2 regions of the Bradyrhizobium genosp. P genome follow, and region 1 is predicted to be linked to the other one. Evidence: riboswitches for the same ligand, from Rfam matches in the RefSeq annotation. Region 1 holds a riboswitch; the other holds the start of a gene.
The links. A riboswitch is a leader RNA that binds a small molecule or an ion and turns the genes downstream of it on or off. The one in region 1 is predicted to bind cobalamin.
Positions count from the first base shown of each region.

Region 2: it holds a riboswitch for cobalamin, as region 1 does, so the genes downstream of both, metE (5-methyltetrahydropteroyltriglutamate--homocysteine S-methyltransferase) here and ACP2YO_RS42760 (carbohydrate porin) in region 1, are expected to answer to the same signal.

Region 1 is NZ_CP188195.1:8,906,885-8,912,720, reverse strand. It holds gene glyA (serine hydroxymethyltransferase) at 1-108, shown strand, start outside; partial or broken gene ACP2YO_RS42765 (ISNCY-like element ISBva1 family transposase) at 393-1,170, opposite strand; cobalamin riboswitch at 1,648-1,846, shown strand; gene ACP2YO_RS42760 (carbohydrate porin) at 2,074-4,065, shown strand; gene ACP2YO_RS42755 (hypothetical protein) at 4,062-4,307, opposite strand; gene ACP2YO_RS42750 (histidine phosphatase family protein) at 4,253-5,395, shown strand; gene ACP2YO_RS42745 (formate--tetrahydrofolate ligase) at 5,558-5,836, opposite strand, start outside.
Region 2 is NZ_CP188195.1:1,246,702-1,252,537, forward strand. It holds partial or broken gene ACP2YO_RS06015 (PaaI family thioesterase) at 1-291, shown strand, start outside; gene ACP2YO_RS06020 (hypothetical protein) at 362-559, opposite strand; gene metE (5-methyltetrahydropteroyltriglutamate--homocysteine S-methyltransferase) at 607-2,952, opposite strand; cobalamin riboswitch at 3,064-3,263, opposite strand; cobalamin riboswitch at 3,397-3,618, shown strand; gene ACP2YO_RS06030 (ribonucleoside-diphosphate reductase subunit alpha) at 3,734-5,836, shown strand, end outside.

The DNA.
Region 1 (5,836 bases):
ATTATCGACGGGCTTGGAGCCAACGGTGAGGGCGGAAACGCGGCGGTCGAGAGGAACGCTCGCGACGCCGTACGGGATCTAGTCGCACGGTTTCCGATTTACAGTTGAGCGCCGGCCGTTTTCTCTGGCGCCGGCTACGTCCGAGTTGCGGAACTGAACTACAGTTCGGTTTATTGCCGGCGCGGCCTTGTCTAACGGGCCGCCTCGTCAATCCGTTTTCGCGTGGGCCTCTCGCCAGCACTTGCCTCTATGTAGGATCGGGGGTGTGGCCATCATGGGGTACATCCGAGGCGAATTGCCAATCTCCGAAGCATTGTTGCGAGCCGACTCATTCGCAGTGCGACCGTTCAAGCCCGATAGTCAAGGCATTCATAAGGAGCGACGTCGGTGCCATTGGGGATGCATAGGCGTTTGACGCCTTTCGCTTTCGCGGCTGCCTCATTCTTTGCGGAGTAAAAGGCGGCGTCTGCCGCTACGAAGCGTGGGGTACGTCCGAGCATCGTTTGATGCGTTTCGATGGCGGCAATCGGCAGTTCCGAATCGTGCGGTCGCTGAGCGTAGACTTCATAGTCAATCAGGATCTGGTTTTCGGCCTCCTGTAGTTTCAGCATCTTGCCGAAGTCGTTGGGCTTGCCCTCTTTGCCCTTGCGAATGATTTCTGTCGACGGCTCGAACAGGCTGACGATCTTGCCTGCAGAGCGTGTATCACCACGGAAGCTGCGCGCTCTGGTCTGCTTCATCACCTGCTTGATGAGCGGCACCATCGCATCGAGTTCCTGACGCAGGCCCTCCAGCATCAGCTGCTTGCGGGCTCCCGAAGCGCGCTTCACTTGTTCGGCGATCTCCTTGGAGAACCGCTTCGCCTGTCCCACCACGGCTGGTCGAATTGCGCAGTTTGCCGTACGCCCGCGCGAGATTCTCCCGGCTCTGCTTGGCTTTGGAACGCGCCGCACGCGCGATGTCCAGCACCCACAGCCTCACGGTCCGGCTATGGTCGCACAGCCTGGCTCCGGCCTCGCCAGTGATCGTTGTGATCTTCTTCATGGTGCGGATCAGCGCCCGAACACCGTCTCCCAACGAGCTCGAGGCGGTCAGATAGTGGATGTTGGTCTCCACCACCGTCGTACCCAAGCGCATTCTGCGCCCTTCCGTCACCCCCTCACGCCAGGCGCCGCAGGAGCTTGTTTGTCGTCTGATGGATGTTCGGCCGCTGTTGATTGCCTTCGCTCATGGAACGCCATCCTCTCTTCGAGCGCAGTTTTGCGCAGCCCCGTCAATCGAGCCAACGACCCCAGCACTGTGCCGTCTGCGGCCTCGACGACGCGGATATCCTTATGGTCACCCATCCGGAGCCGGAGACCCAGCGTCGCCAGTTTCGCGTCGAATTCGGCCCGGCTCCTGGATTCGCCTAGCGCCTGCGCAACCATCTGCCGCAGCCGTGGGCCATCAAATCCCGCGCGCTGGTGATCCGTCTCGCCGAAACGCGCCGCACGTTCGTTGGCGCTAGGCCGCGGATCGCTGCTGCGGTTTCCGCGTCCCCTTCGCGCTCCAGCGCCGCGACGATGCTTTTCGCATGAGCGGAGGGGCTGACAGCGGTTTCTAGGCGGGCTCATCGGCGGCCGCTTGACATCTGGAGCGACCGAACTGAAGAATGGTCACGTTCAGGTTCGTTGGTCGCGAGATCAACGAGATGGGAATGCGGTGAGGCTTAGCCAAATCCGCAACTGCGCCCGCAACTGTAGGCGGTGAGCTCTCTTCCAAAAGCCACTGGGCTTTCTAGCCCGGGAAGGCGGAAACAGAGCATCGACCCGCAAGTCAGGAGACCGGCCTGAACAGTCATCCATCCAGCGTGCGGTGCGCGCGCTTGGGGCGGTTCTTCGCTGCGATGACGACGAATGATGTCTGTCTCGCGGAAGGAGTGCCGCCATGGCTCCGCATGCCAAAATCTGTTCTGTCCACTTTGCATCTCGAATTGTATCGCTGGCCCGTGCATATTGTGCGGCAGCGAGCGTGTTTATTGCACCAAGAGTTGACGCGGCCGATCTATCCTCGCCATTCGCCGCGAAGGCGCCGGTGGAAAACCAAATCTACGAATGGACCGGCTTCTATATTGGCGGCCATGTCGGCCTCGCGCTCGGTAATTCGAACTGGACCGCGAATGCAACGACGCCAGGCACGCCGCCGGTATCCGGCTCGCTCGACATGTATCGCTCGCCCGATGCGTTCTACGAGAGCGGAAGCTGGCTGATAGGCGTGCAGGGCGGCTACAATTACATGCTGTACAACCGGGTGGTGCTCGGCGTCGAAGCCGATGCCACGTTCCCCACGTTCCAGGATCTTTCCGGCCTCTCCACCGGCGGCATCGCCAGCTTCACCTCGCCAACGCTCGGTGCGGTCACCTACAGTGAGACCATGCTGGCGTCCGGCACGGTGCGCGCCCGGATCGGCTACGCGCCCAGCAATTGGCTGTTCTACGCAACCGGCGGCTTTGCGTGGACCTATAACAGTCAGGACTTGACTCAAGCTGGTCCCGGCATCGACGAATCCCGATTGCTGTGGCGGTTCGGCTGGGCCGCGGGTGCCGGTGTTGAAGTGCCGGTAGCGCCGAGCTGGACGGTGAAGGGCGAGTTTCTGTGGACCGGCTTCCCGACCCAGACGGTCAGCTATCCGGGTTCGGGGCAACGCATTAGTTCTGATCTCTCGCTGGAGCAGTTCCGTCTCGGCCTCAACTATCGCTTCGATGATCCTACGCGACCGGATGCTTATGCACCGTCGCGCTTCATGCCCGCGATGGATATCTTCGCGGTTCACGGCCAGGCGACCTTCGTCAATCAGGCCCACCCGTCGTTCCGCTCGCCTTACGACGGCACCAACAGCCTGTCCGGGGGTGGGACGAGCCGAGAGACCTTCGACCTGGTGCTGTCGACCGGCGTGAAGCTGTGGCAGGGCGCCGAGTTCTGGGCCAATCCGGAGATCGATCAGGGCTTCGGCTTCGACAACACCCACGGCGTCGCCGGCTTCCCCAGCGCGGAATCCTACAAGCTCGGGTCGGCCTATCCCTACGCCCGCCTGCAACGCGCGTTCCTGCGTCAGACTATCGATCTCGGCGGCGATGTCGAGAATGCCCGACAGGAGGAGAAAGTCGACGACGATTTTCTTCAGTTCGCGGGCACGCGCAGCACCGACCGACTGGTATTCACGGTGGGGCGGTTCGGCATCGTCGATATTTTCGACACGAACAAATACGCCAATAACCCGAAAGTCGACTTCCTCAACTGGTCGATGATCAACGCCGGCACCTTCGACTATGCCGGCGACGGCTGGGGTTATAGCTACGGCGCTGCCGCGGAGTGGTACACAGGGCGGTGGACGCTGCGCGCTGGCATCTTTAACCTGTCCAACACGCCAGCCGGCGGCAACAGTCCGACGGGCTACGCGCTCGATCCGACCTTCCAGCAGTTCGAATTGGTCGGCGAACTCGAGGAGCGGCACAAACTGTGGGGCCAGCCGGGCAAGATTAGGATCACCGGGTACCTGGAACGTGGCAGCATGGGCGAATATTCCGCGGCGGTGGCGCTGGCGCAGGTGACCGGAACGCCTGCCGACATCAACGCGGTTCGCTCCTACACCAGCCGGCCCGGCGTCAGCTTGAATGTTGAACAGCAGGTCAACGATAATTTCGGATTATTTTTCCGGGCTGGTTGGGCCGACGGCAATAAGGAGCCATGGGATTTTACCGACATTGACCGTACCGTACAGGGCGGCGTTTCGATCAATGGCAAATCATGGGGGCGGCCGGACGACACGATCGGCATCGCGGGCATCGTCAACGGTATCAGCAGCGCTCACATTGCATTCCTCAATGCCGGCGGGATCGGCATCTTGGTCGGCGACGGGCAATTGCCCAATTACGGCACCGAGAGGATTCTGGAAGCCTATTACAGCTACGCGATGACGTTGTCGACGCGGATCACCTTCGACTATCAATTCGTCGACAATCCCGGCTACAATTCCGACCGCGGACCGGTCAATATCTTTGCCGCCCGCGCGCACTGGCAGTTCTAAGTCATGGAAAACAGCTGATCATGTGGACGACGCTCGGCCTGTTGTTCGGTGTCGCCGCCGAGCGCCAGTTTGCGCAGCACCGCTCGACGTCTTGAGCGCCCTTCGCAGCAGACGGCCATGACGACGCGCCTCAATCTGCTGTGCTCAGCCTCGACCGCTTCGGTCAGCTTGATCGCCTTTGCGGCGGATGAGCCGCTGGATGCGCGGACGAGAACGTCTCTCCAGGCTCGGCCGCCTTCCACTGTGTGACGTTGTCCTGCGCAGCCCGGCGCTCTGCGCCGCGCAGACAGCCGAAGGCCTTGCGATCGCCTCCAGAGAAGAGCCGAGGCTACGGGATTGCGATTTCGGTCGCTGGGCGGGGCGATCCTTAGCCGAAGTCCGAGCGCAGGCGCCGCAGGCCGTCGACGACTGGTTGCAGAATCCCCATGCTGCGCCGCATGGCGGCGAATGTTTTGCTGACGTGACGAGGCGCGTCGGCGGATGGATGGATGGTTTACTCGCAGGTCACGGCTCAGTCCTTGCGATTACCCACGCTTCAGTCATTCGCGCGGCGATCGCTCACCCACTTGGCGCCGGCCCTGAAACCCTCCGGCACATCGATATCGCGCCGCTGACGCGGACCAAGCTTTCGGGGAGCGGCGGGCGCTGGACGCTCGCCGGCCCTGCTTCCCCTGAAGGAAGAGCGATGAGCGCGCGCCAAGGCACCGTGACCGCCGGCGGATGGCGATGCCGGCTCGTCGTCGTCGCGATGCTCTTGGCTTGTGCCCCGGTTCGGGCGCACTATCAGTCGCCGCATGAGGGGCCGAACGTCGGCATCGCCATTCCCGCCATCACCCACGGTGAGATGCCGGTCGTCGCCAAATATCGCGCTGAGATACTCGATCGGGCCGCGCGCCAGCCGCGCACCGATCCCACCTTGCGCCGACTGGCCGGCTTCGTGAGCCTGCAACACTTCGCGTGTTTCTGGGGCCTCGTTCCCGGCAGTCTTGCGGACGAGGCGAGCCCCTTCAACGAATGCTCCCACGCAGATGTGGCCGGGGCGCGTGCACTGCTCGCGCACATGGCTGCAATCCCTGGCGACCAGTCACCCGCAACGGCCCTTGAGGCACGAATCGAGACGGAACTCGCCAGCGATCCGGGCGCCAGCGCGGTGTGCTCGAACAGCACCGAATCATTCGACAGTGGAATTATCATCGGGCCCGACTGCCAACTCGCGCCAGCTCATCTACCGACTGTCCTAACCTTTTTCGCCTTGGCGGCTCTCGCCGCCGCTGGCATCTTGTATCTCCGATCCGCTTTTGCGCCGCCCTTGAGAGCTAGGCGGACATGATCAATTTCAGAGGGCGTGGCCTAAGCAGCCTTCGGTCCTGTGTCTAGGGGCGGGGCCTTAAAATCGTGCTGTGCGACACTGCCTAGCTCCCTCTGGCTCAGAGGCCCGCCGGGTTGACGAAGTTCGCCAGCGACTGAAAGCGGTAGCGAAACAGTACCCGTCTCAAAACAGTCCTTCGATCTCACCGCACTCGTTGAGGAATATCTTCTCTGACGACGGTACCTTGGGTAAGCCAGGCATCGTCATGACTTCCCCGCAGATCGCTACGACAAAGCCCGCGCCTGCAGACAGACGCACTTCACGCACTGGGACCACGTGTCCTGTTGGTGCGCCGCGCAGGGCAGGATCCGTCGAAAAGGAATATTGGGTCTTGGCCATGCAAACGGGCAGATTGCCGTAGCCTTGATCTTCCCACTGCTTGAGCTGATCGCGGACGCTCTT
Region 2 (5,836 bases), 2.3 Mb from region 1:
TAGCAGAACGGCTTTGTTCATGCCGGTGTCATCACCGCGGGCCTCGACAATGCCTGCGGCATCGCCGCCTTCACGCTGATGCCCGCGGGCTCCGACATCCTGACCGTCGAGCTCAAGACCAATCTGCTGGCGCGGGCCAAAGGCGAGCGGTTCGTGTTCCGCGCCGTCGTGGTCAAGCCCGGCCACACGCTGACGGTCTGCGAGGGCAGGGCCTATGCGGTACAGGACGGCGTCGAGTCGCTGGTCGCGACCATGACCGGCACGCTGATGGCGCTGGCGCTGCGCGCCTGACACCGTCATCCCCGCGCAAAGGCGAAGCGGGGATGACGGGGATAGATGGCTTCAGTTCGTGACGCGCTTGTTACGTCCTCTCGATCGCCCCGAAGTGCCGTTCCAGAATCTGTTCCGGTGTCTCGCTCACCTCGATCGTTTTTCCGTCGCCGCCGACGAAGGCGAGCACGGTGCGCTCGCCGTCGCGCCACATCGAGCCGACCAGCGCGATGTTGATGTGGATGGCCTGCCCCGTTTCAAAGTTCGTACATTCGATCCAGAAGCGCATGACGTCCTCTCGATATGGCGGTTCGAACGGGGCAGGCAGTCCTTGCTCTACGCCAGCTCGCGGAGTTCGCGGGCGGCGGCGACCATGTTGACGAGGGCCGGCCGGACCTCGTCCCATTTGCGGGTCTTCAGGCCGCAATCGGGATTGATCCAGAGCTGGCCATCGGACAGCCTTTGCCGAGCCAATTTGAGCAGCTCGGTCATTTCGGTGACCTCGGGCACGCGCGGGGAGTGGATGTCGTAGACACCCGGTCCGATCTCGTTCGGATAGCGGTAGTTGCGGAAGGCGTCGAGCAGCTCCATCTTCGAGCGTGACGTCTCGATCGAGATCACATCCGCGTCCATCGCACCGATCGCGTCGATGATGTCGTTGAACTCGGAATAGCACATGTGGGTGTGGATTTGGGTCTCGTCGCGGACGCCGGACGAGCAGATGCGGAAGCACTCCACGGCCCAATCGAGATAGGTGTTCCATTCCGAGCGGCGCAGCGGCAAGCCTTCACGCAGGGCCGCTTCGTCGATCTGGATCATGCCGGCGCCCGCGGTCTCGAGGTCGGTGACCTCGTCGCGGATCGCCAGCGCGATCTGACGGCAGGCTTCGCTGCGCGGGATGTCATCGCGGACGAACGACCAGTTGAGGATGGTGACCGGTCCGGTCAGCATCGCCTTCATCGGCTTCTTGGTCAGCGACTGCGCGTATTGCCACCATTCGACCGTCATCGGCTTCGGGCGCGAGACGTCACCGAACAGGATCGGCGGCCTGACATAGCGCGAGCCGTAGGACTGCACCCAGGCATGGTCGGTGAAGACGAAGCCGGAGAGCTGCTCGCCGAAATACTGCACCATGTCGTTGCGCTCGAACTCGCCGTGAACGAGCACGTCAAGGCCGATGGTTTCCTGCCAGCGCACGGTTTCGGCGGTCTGCTCCTGCAGGAAGGTCTTGTAGTTGGCGTCGCTCAGCCCGCCCTTGGCATGGGCCGCGCGCGCCTTTCGGATTTCCGGTGTCTGCGGGAACGAGCCGATGGTCGTAGTTGGGAACGCCGGCAGATTGAAGCGCGCGTGCTGCACGTCGGCACGGTCTTCAAACGCGCTGCCCCGGCGACGCATCGCGGCGTCGACCCCGGCCAAGCGCTGCGCGACCTTCGCGTTATGAATCCGCGGTGAGGTCTTGCGCGCAGCTGCAGCGGCATCCGAGGCTTTCAGGGGCGCCTCGACCTGACTGCGGCCGCCGCCAAGCGCGGCACCCAGCGCGGCCAGTTCCTCCATCTTCTGCACGGAGAAGGCGAGCCAGCTCTTCACTTCGGCATCGAGCTTGGCCTCGAGTCCGAGATCGATCGGAACGTGCAGTAGCGAGCAGGAGGGCGCGATCTGCACGCGATCCTTGCCGAGCTTTGCGATCACGGGTTCGAGCCGGCCGAGAATCCTGCTCAGATCGGCGCGCCAGATGTTGCGGCCGTCGATCACGCCGAGCGAGACGATGCGGTCGGCGGGCAGGCGGGCGAGGTCGTCGAGCTGCTCGGGCGCGCGCACCAGATCGAGATGCAGGCCGGCGACGGGGAGCGCAAAGGCGGTGTCGCGGTTCTCACCCAGGCTGCCGAAATAGCTCGCCAGCATGATCTTGATCTGCGGCACCGCCTTGGCGATCTCCGCATAGGCATGGCGTAAGGCGCTACGTGCCGCATCGTCGAGATCGAGCACCAGGCAGGGCTCGTCGATCTGCACCCACTCGGCGCCGCGGGTGGCGAGCTCGCGCAGGACCTCGATATAGACAGGCAGCAGCCGGTCCAGCAGCGACAGGGTGTTGAGGCCGGCATCCTTGCTCTTGGCGAGCTTCAGGAACGTGACCGGACCGACCAGCACCGGGCGGGTCTGGTAGCCCAGCGCCTTGGCTTCTTCATATTCCTCGATCGGCTTGCGCGAGGCGAGGCTGAACTGCTGATCGTCAGACAGTTCCGGCACCATGTAGTGGTAGTTGGTGTCGAACCACTTGGTCATTTCCTGCGCCGGTACGCCGTGACCATGGCCGTGAGGGGCATGGCCGCAGGACGCATCATGGGTGTGACCTTCGGCGCCGCGCGCCATCGCGAAATAGGTCGCGAGCGGCACCGCGCCACCGGTCCAGCCGTAGATTTCGGGAATCGCGCCGACCATGATCGAGGTGTCGAGCACCTGATCGTAGAAGGAGAAATCGTTCGACGGAATCACCGACACGCCGAGCTTCTTCTGCCGCGCCCAATTGGCGGCGCGTAGCCCGATACCGGTTTCGATCAGGGCCTGCTGGTTTGAAGTGCCGGACCAGAAGCTTTCGAGCGCAAGCTTGAGTTCGCGGCGCGGGCCGATTCGCGGCGTGCCGAGGGTGGCAACGGCAAGTGAAGAGGAAGATGTAGAAGACATTGGCTTAACCCCAAAAGTTGGGGGCAAAGGCCGTAGTGACACGTCTGGACTCCGCAAACGCGGATAGCGCGTGCGGGGTCGCAACCGCACCACCGGGACACCCCGCCCGTGGACGTGTATGTTGTCGAGGCAGGTCTCCTGGCTCACGGGTCTCAGCTACCGTCCGGCCTTCCCGAGGCTTGCGCCTCAGTGGCTTAGGTGGACGGCGGCTCACCGCTTACAGTTGCGGGGGCAGCGCCGGCATTACACCGGCTTCCCTCTTAGCTTCGAAAGAAACTGCCTTTCGAAGAACCACGACGCGCCCACTTATCGGCAAGATCCCGCGCCCGTCAACACACGTGGGCTCGATCGAAGTTTCCCACCGATTCCCACAGGGCGCTCGACCAGAATTCGAAAATTTTTCACTGAGGCGGATCGGGCCGTTGACACGACGTCTCAAATCACACCACATGTAGGTGTCACGGTCTGCCATATCTCTAGATTTGGTAGCTAAGAGGGAAGCCGGTGGACTACGGGTTGATCCGTAAAAGTCCGGCGCTGCCCCCGCAACTGTAAGCAGTGAGTTGTTCCCGCCCTGTTAAGTCACTGATGCTAAACAGCATTGGGAAGACGAGGGAGCAACAGCGACCTGCAAGCCAGGAGACCTGCCGGGACATCGAATCTACGTCCACGGGCGGGGTGTCCCGGCGGTCGCTTGCATTGCCATGCCGGTGCTTGCCGCCGGTTGATGCAGCGTCCCCTCGACATCCAGCCCCAACAAAACATGCATGGGGTCTGCACGATGTCACTCTCTCTCGATCGCGAAGTTAAGTCAGCGCCGCTCATCCTTCTGCGTCCGGAATCGCTCGCCGCGCCGGAGACGGAGCTTCCCATGCAGGTGATTCGCCGTAACGGCACGGTCTCGAGGTTCGACGCCAGCAAGATTTCGGTGGCGATGACCAAGGCGTTCCTGGCGGTCGAAGGGCACACCGCTGCTGCGTCGCGCCGCGTGCACGAGATCGTCGAGCAACTCACCGCCGAGGTCGTCGGCGCGCTGGCGCGCCGGATGAGCGAGGGCCGCACCTTCCATATCGAGGATGTGCAGGACCAGGTCGAACTGGCGCTGATGCGCAGCGAGCACCACAAGGTGGCGCGCGCTTACGTGCTTTACCGCGACGAACGCACCCGGCAGCGCGCCGAGCAGGACGCTGCAAAGGCGGCAAAGCCCGCTGCCGCCGGGCCGACGATCCATGTCACGTTGCCGAACGGCGCCAAAGTCCCGCTCGACCAGGCGCGGCTTGCGCTGATCATCAACGAGGCCTGCGCCGGGCTCGACGGCGTCGACGCCGCGCCTGTCGTCGCCGAGACCCAGCGCAACGTCTATGACGGGATCAGCCAGGACGAACTGGCGCAGGCCTCCGTGATGGCCGCGCGTACGCTGGTTGAGCAGGAGCCGAACTATACCTATGTCAGCGCGCGCCTGCTGCTCGACAAGCTCCGCACCGAGGTACTGTCCTACGTCCATGACGTACCGACCAATGCGTCGCAGGCGGACATGGCCGTGCGCTATGCCGAGTATTTCCCGGCCTATATCAAGACCGGCATCAAGGCCGAGTTGCTTGACCCAGAACTCAGCCGCTTCGATCTGGCGCGGCTTTCGGCGGCGCTGAAGCCCGAGCGGGATCTGTCGTTCCAGTTCCTCGGCCTGCAGACGCTATACGACCGCTACTTCCTGCATGTCCGCGGCAACCGCCTCGAGCTGCCGCAGGCCTTCTTCATGCGCGTCGCCATGGGGCTCGCCGGGCGCGAGATCGACCGCGAGGCGCGCGCGATCGAGTTTTACGATCTCTTGTCGTCGTTCGACTTCATGGCTTCGACGCCGACGCTGTTCAATTCCGGCACGCTGCGGCCGCAGCTCTCGTCGTGCTTCCTGACCACCGTGGCCGACGACCTCGACGGCATCTTCAAGTCGATCAAGGACAACGCGCTGCTGGCGAAATATTCCGGCGGCCTCGGCAATGACTGGACCCGCGTTCGTGGTCTCGGCGCGCACATCAAGGGTACCAATGGCGAAAGCCAGGGCGTGGTGCCGTTCCTGAAGGTGGCCAACGATACCGCGATCGCCGTCAACCAGGGTGGCAAGCGCAAGGGCGCGGTCTGCGCCTATCTCGAGACCTGGCATGTCGACATCGAGGAATTCCTCGACCTGCGCAAGAACACCGGCGACGACCGCCGCCGCACCCACGACATGAATACTGCGAACTGGGTGCCCGATTTGTTCATGCAGCGCGTCGAGACCGACGGCGAATGGACACTGTTCTCGCCGGACGAGACGCCGGATCTGCACGATCTCTACGGCAAGCCGTTCGCCGAGCACTATGCGCATTACGAGGCCAAGGCGGCGCGCGGCGAGATGCGGGTGTTCAAGCAGGTCCGTGCCGTCGACCTGTGGCGCAAGATGCTGACCATGCTGTTCGAAACCGGCCATCCCTGGATCACCTTCAAGGATCCCTGCAATTTGCGCTCGCCGCAGCGCCATGCGGGGGTGATCCACTCCTCGAACCTCTGCACCGAGATCACGCTCAACACGTCCGACGACGAGACCGCGGTCTGCAATCTCGGCTCGATCAACCTCCTCAATCACATCCAGGACGGTAAGCTCAACGAGATCAGGCTGAAGAAGACGGTGACGACTGCGATGCGGATGCTCGACAACGTCATCGACATCAATTTCTACACCATCCCGGAAGCGCGCCGCTCCAACCTGCGGCACCGCCCGGTCGGTCTCGGCCTGATGGGCTTCCAGGACGCGCTGCACGCGCTGCGGATCGCGGCGGCGTCGGATGCTGCAGTTACCTTCGCCGATACCAGCATGGAGGCGATCTCCTACTACGCGATTTCGGCC